DNA from 2 places in the Micromonospora sp. C81 genome. Region 1 is predicted to be linked to the other one. Evidence: riboswitches for the same ligand, from Rfam matches in the RefSeq annotation. Region 1 holds a riboswitch; the other holds the start of a gene.
What was found. A riboswitch is a leader RNA that binds a small molecule or an ion and turns the genes downstream of it on or off. The one in region 1 is predicted to bind S-adenosylmethionine.
Positions count from the first base shown of each region.

Region 2: it holds a riboswitch for S-adenosylmethionine, as region 1 does, so the genes downstream of both, thrC (threonine synthase) here and KBX46_RS20145 (ABC transporter substrate-binding protein) in region 1, are expected to answer to the same signal.

Region 1 covers NZ_JAGPXS010000012.1:75,725-78,895, reverse strand. The annotation lists gene KBX46_RS20150 (amino acid transporter) at 1-1,043, shown strand, start outside; SAM riboswitch class IV at 1,128-1,239, shown strand; gene KBX46_RS20145 (ABC transporter substrate-binding protein) at 1,514-2,443, shown strand; gene KBX46_RS20140 (amino acid ABC transporter permease) at 2,483-3,171, shown strand, end outside.
Region 2 covers NZ_JAGPXS010000002.1:279,845-283,015, reverse strand. The annotation lists gene KBX46_RS04840 (DoxX family protein) at 1-175, shown strand, start outside; gene KBX46_RS04835 (helix-turn-helix transcriptional regulator) at 253-558, opposite strand; gene KBX46_RS04830 (DMT family transporter) at 650-1,618, shown strand; SAM riboswitch class I at 1,686-1,821, shown strand; gene thrC (threonine synthase) at 1,832-3,118, shown strand.

The DNA of each region.
Region 1 (3,171 bases):
CCGTCCTGATCCCGCCGGAGGCCTTCCAGCCGGGTGGGCCGGCGAACGGCCGGGCGCTGGCCTACCTGGCGCACGAGCACCTCGGGGAGGTGTTCGGCACCGTCTACGACCTGTCCACCATCGGGATCCTCTGGTTCGCGGGGGCGTCGGCGATGGCCGGTCTGCTCAACCTCGTACCCCGGTATCTGCCGCGCTACGGCATGGCACCGACCTGGGCGCGTGCGGTCCGGCCGCTGGTGCTGGTCTTCACCGCGGTGGCGTTCCTGATCACGATCCTCTTCGAGGCCAGCGTGGACGCGCAGGGCGGCGCGTACGCCACCGGGGTCCTGGTGTTGATCACGTCGGCGGCGACGGCGGTGACGCTCGCGGCAAGACGGCGACGGCAGCACGGCCGCACCATCGCGTTCGGAACCATCGCGGTGATCTTCATCTACACCACGGTGGCGAACGTGGTGGAACGCCCCGACGGCGTCAAGATCGCGGCCTGCTTCATCAGCGCGATCATCGTGGTCTCGGTGCTCTCCCGGTTGTCCCGGGCCTACGAGCTGCGGGTCAGCCAGGTCGAGCTGGACACGGTCGCGACCCGGATGATCGACGAGCGCAGCGGGCGGCGGATCCGCCTCATCGCGCACGAACCCGACCACCGGGACGTGGCGGAGTACCGCGCCAAGCTGGCACAGACCATGGCGGACAACGACTTCCCCGACGACAGCGACGTCATCTTCGTCGAAGTGCACGTCACCGACCCCTCGGACTTCGAAACCGAGCTGCTGGTCCGCGGCAGCATGGCGGACCACCGCTTTCCGGTGCTCAGCCTGGCCAGCTCCTCGGTGCCCACCGCGCTCGCCGCCCTGCTGCTGGAGATCCGCGACCGGAGCCGGCGACGCCCACACATCTACTTCGAGTGGAGCGAGGGCAGCCCGGGCCGCAACATCCTGCGCTATCTGGCGTTCGGGCAGGGTGCGATCGCCTCGGTGACCCGGGAGATCCTGCGCCGCCAGGAGCCCGACCCGCGCCGCCGGCCGCACGTACATGCCGGCTGACCTGCGGGGCCGGGCACCTCGTCGCGGTGAGCGTGGTCATAACGACTGGACGATCCACCGGTGCCTGCTGCTAGCCTCGGCCCAGGTCATGAGCGCCAGCGCGAAGCCCCGGCTCGCTGGCCGGCAACCCTCCTCCGCGGTGGGGTGCCCCGGGTGAAGACCAGGCACCGGCACGACGTCGGTGCAAGCGTGGCCTGGCACCCAGGTCAGCACAGACCCGGGAGAACCATGCGCATCCTCAGCACCACCCCACCGACCGACGTCGCGGAACTCCGCGCCGGTTGGCCCTCGCCGGCACTGACCCGGCGACGGCACGTGGACATGATGCGAATGTGCAGCGCCGCCTGTCGCGGCATGACGCACTAGCGCAGCACTTCTCCCGAACCCTCTCCCTCACCGGTACGCCCATCGGGCGCACCGTCGGCGACGCACACCCGTGCGTGCCGAGACACGACCTCTCGGAGACACCCGTGCGACTTCTTCCTGCCCTGACCCGTGCCGCCGCCCTCGGCGCGGCCGCCATCCTGGCCGCCAGCGCGCTCACCGCCTGCGGCGACGACAGCTCGTCCGACGCCGCCGCCAACCCGTACGGCCTGGCCCAGCCGGGCGTGCTGCGGGCCGGCACCCTGACCGACGCCCCGCCGAACGTCTTCCTCAAGGACGGGAAGTTCACCGGCTTCGACAACGACCTGTTGACCGCTGTGGCCGGCAAGCTCGGCCTCACCGTGGAGTTCGTCGGCACCGACTTCTCCGCGTTGCTCTCCCAGGTCAACAACCGCAAGTTCGACGTCGGCAGCTCCTCGATCACCATCACCGAGGCGCGGAAGAAGACAGTCGACTTCGGCAACGGCTACGACTTCGGCTACTTCGGCCTGGACGTCCCGGCCGGCTCCCCGATCACCGGCTTCGACCAGCTCGCCGGCAAGCGGGTCGTGGTGGTGCAGGGCACCGTCCAGGACGACTACGCCAGCGGCAAGCAGCTCGACCCGGTGCGGGTGCCGGACTACAACGGCGCGATCAACCAGCTCAAGGCCGGCACCGCCGACGCGTGGATCGCCCCGGCCGAGATCGGCGAGAAGTCGGCCGCCGACAGCAACGGCAAGATCACCGTGGCTGCCAAGCAGCTCAGCCCGGCGCCGACCGCGTACGCCGTCGCCAAGGGCAGCGACAAGCTGCGCGAGGCGCTGAACAAGGGCCTCGACGAGGTCATCGCGGACGGCACGTGGAGCCGGTTGCAGGCGCAGTACTACCCGGGCCGGCCGATCCCGGCGGACTTCACGCCGGGCAGCGGCACCGTGGCGGCACCGTCCGCGTCCGTTGCGCCGTCGGCGTCCGGGTCCGCTGCGCCGTCAGCGTCCGCGTCCGTTGCGCCGTCGGCGTCCGCGTCGACCGCGTCCTGAACCGGTGACGAGCGAGCAGGGCGGTAGGAGAGGCAACCGATGGATCCGTTGAGCACCCTGTGGGAAACCTTCTTCGACTGGGAGGCGATGGGCGAGGCTCTGCCCGAGATGCTGACCGTCGGGCTGCCCAACACGCTGATCCTGGCGGTCTCCGCCGCCCTGCTCGGCTCGGTGCTGGGCCTGCTGCTGGCCGTCGCCGGAATCTCCCGCAGCCGGTGGCTGCGCTGGCCGGCGCGGGTCTACACCGACGTGTTCCGTGGCCTGCCGGCCGCGGCCACGATCCTGCTGATCGGCGTCGGGCTGGCCCCGCTGGGCATGCAGGTCTGGGGACCGGACCCCTACCCGCTGGGGATCCTGGCGCTGTCGCTCATCGCCGCCGCGTACATCGGGGAGATCTTCCGCTCCGGCATCCAGTCGGTGGAGGCCGCCCAGTTGGAGGGTGCCCGTGCTCTCGGCTTCTCCTGGTCCGACTCGATGCGGCTGGTGATCATCCCGCAGGGCATCCGGCGGGTGCTGCCGGCCTGGGTCAACCAGCTCATCGCGCTGATCAAGGACTCCAGTCTGGTCTACTTCCTCGGGCTGGTGGCCAGCCAGCGGGAGCTGTTCCGGATCGGGCAGGACTACGCGGCCACCACCGGCAACGAGTCGGCGCTGCTGCTGGCAGGGGTGTTCTACCTGGCGCTGACCGTCCCGCTGACGCACGTCGTCAACTGGATCGACCGACGGCT
Region 2 (3,171 bases), on a different contig from region 1:
GCCCATGCAGAACGGGGGCGAGCTGTCCGCCCTCTTCTGCTGGTCGTTCCTGCTGATAGCGGCCCTCGGCCCCGGCGCCTGGGCGCTCGACACGTTGTTCGCCCGGCGTCGCACCGACTCCCCGTCGGCACCAGCGCCCGCCTCGGCGGTCGAACCCAGCTCGGTGGCTGTCTGACCGCACGTGTGCCGCGCGTCGCCGGGGCCTCGACGAGGCGGCTCCGGCGACGCGCTCGGCGACGGTGGTGGCGGGGGTCAGGCCGGCGGGCGAGGGCTGAGGACCGCGTCCAGGAGGCCGGGGTAGAGCTTGTTCAGCTCGTCGCGGCGGAGTCGGACCAGGCGGCTGGTGCCGGCGGCGCGGGTGCGGGTCAGGCCGGCCTCGCGCAGCACCCTGAGGTGGTGGCTGCGGGTCGCCTTGGAGACGCCGAAGTCGAAGCTGCCGCAGGCGGCCTCGCCGCCCTCGGCGAGCGCCCGGACGATCTGCAACCGCACATCGTCGGCGAGTGCGGCCAGCACGGCGGTGACCGGTACGGCGGTCAGTTCGGGTTCGTGCGGCTCCATGTGACCAGTGTAACCCTTGTTCGACAATTATCGAACAAGCTCCTACTGTCGGTTCCGTTGGTTCGACGATACTCGAACATTGGAGCTGACGATGCGATCCCGCGCCGCCGCCTACCCGCTGCTCGCCGTGCTCGCCTGGGGAGTGATGTTCCCGGTCCTGGCCAGCGCCCTGACCCGGGTCGACCCGCTCAACCTGACCACTGCCCGCTACCTTCTCGCCGCCGTCATCCTGGTCGCCGTCCTCCTGCTCCGGGAGGGTGCCGGCGCGCTGCGGTCGGGCGGCCGGACGGCCGAGGTGGTGGTGCTCGGAGTGGTCGGCTTCGCCGGCTTCAACCTGCTCACCAGCCTGGCCCTCGAACACGCCGCCCCGCAGCAGGTCGCGCTCTTCGTGGCCACCACCCCCTTGATCACCCAACTGGTCCGTTGGGCCCGTGACGGCGTACGCCCGAAGCCGCTCCTGCTGGGCCTCTCCCTGGTGGCGCTCCTCGGTGTCGGCCTGGTGATCACCCGCGGGAGCCTGAGCGGGCTCGGTCAGTTCGGTCTCGGTGGGCTGATGATGATCGGCGCGGTGCTCGGCTGGGGCATCTACACGCACGGTGCCAGCCGCTTCGGCGAGTGGTCGCCGCTGCGCTTCACCACGCTGACCGCACTCGCCGGCACGGCCGCGATGCTGGCCGCGAGCATCGGCGCCGACGCCGTCGGCTGGCAGCACGCGCCGGCCGCCGCCGACCTCGTGGCGGTCACCCCGCAACTGGCGTACGCGGTGATCCTCGGCGCCGTGGTCGCGGTCCTGGCCTGGAACACCGGCGTGCAGCGACTCGGTGCCGCCAACGCCGCGTTGTTCATGAACCTGGTCCCGGTGACCACGTTCGCGGTGCAGATCGCCCGCGGCTACCGCCCGGAGCCCGTCGAGCTGGTCGGGGCCGCCATCACGATCGCCGCCCTGGTCGCCGCGAACCTCGCCACCCGGCCCCGGACCCGAGCCGCGGCACTGCCCCGGACCACAGCGGTCACGGACCCGATCGCGGTGACCGACCCCGCAGCGGTGAGCGTCCGCTGACCCACTACCTGGGATCTGCCCTGGAGGCCGCGCCCGGCTTTGCCTAGACTCGACGACACAACTGCATACCTCATCCAGAGGGGCTGAGGGATACGGCCCGACGACGCCCCGGCAACCACCCCGCGCGCTCACCGCTGAGCGACCCGCGGGGCAGGTGCCAATTCCGTCCCCGCCGCACCGTGCGATGCGGGGAAAGATGAGAGGACTCTCGACATGACGTCGACGCTCGCCGCCTCCGGCATCGACACCTCCGCCAGCCCCGCCCGCGCCCTGGTCTGTCGCGCCTGTTCGGCGCGCTACCCGCTCGCCGCCCAGCACGCCTGCTACGAGTGTTTCGGCCCGTTGGAGGTCGACTACGACACGGCCGCCCTGGCGGCGGTCACCCGCGAGCAGATCGAGGCCGGGCCGAAGAACATCTGGCGGTACGCCGCACTGCTCCCCGCCGGTCAGGACCCGGCCAGCCGGGTCACCCTCGACCCGGGGTTGACCCCGCTGGTGGCGGCCCCGCACCTTGCCGCCGAGCTGGGCATCACCGCGCAGCTCTGGGTCAAGGACGACAGTGCCAACCCCACCCACTCGTTCAAGGACCGGGTCGTCTCGGTGGCGCTCACCGCCGCGAAGGCGCTCGGCTTCACCCGGTTCGCCTGCGCGTCGACCGGCAACCTGGCCAACTCGGTGGCCGCGCACGCCGCCCGCGCCGGGGTGCCCTCGGTGGTCTTCATCCCCAGCGACCTGGAGCAGGGCAAGGTCATCACCACTGCCGTCTACGGGGGCGAGCTGGTCGCCATCGACGGCTCGTACGACGACGTCAACCGGCTCTGTGGCGAGCTGGTGGAGACCGACGAGTTCGAGGACACCGCGTTCGTCAACGTGAACGTCCGCCCGTACTACGCGGAGGGCTCCAAGACGCTCGGCTACGAGGTGGCCGAGCAGCTCGGTTGGCGGATCCCGGCGCAGGTGGTGATCCCGATGGCCAGCGGCGAGCTGCTCACCAAGATTGACAAGGCGTTCTCCGAGCTGGTGGAGATCGGTCTGGTCGAGGCGCCGGCCGGCGGCTGGAAGGTCTTCGGCGCGCAGTCCGCCGGGTGCAACCCGATCGCCACGGCCCTGCACGCCGACACCGACACGATCACCCCGGTCAAGCCCACCGGCATCGCCAAGTCGCTCAACATCGGCGACCCCGCCGCCGGCCTCTACGCGTTGGAGGCGGTCCGTCGCACCGGCGGTTGGATGGAGTACGCCGACGACGACGAGATCCGGGCGGGCATCCGCGACCTGGCCCGCACCACCGGCGTCTTCGCGGAGACCGCCGGTGGGGTGACAGTGGCGGTGCTGCGCAAGTTGGTCGAGTCCGGCCGGCTCGACCCGACGGCGGAGACCGTGGTGTTCAACACCGGCGAGGGTCTGAAGACCATCGACGCGGTGGCCGGTCAGGTTGGGCCTACCCACCACATCAAGCCGTCGCTGCGCGCCGCCCGCGACGCCGGCCTCCTGGGCTGACCCGCTGCCGGTCTTGATCCACTCGGGTTTACGGAAATCGGGGTGTCCGGGCT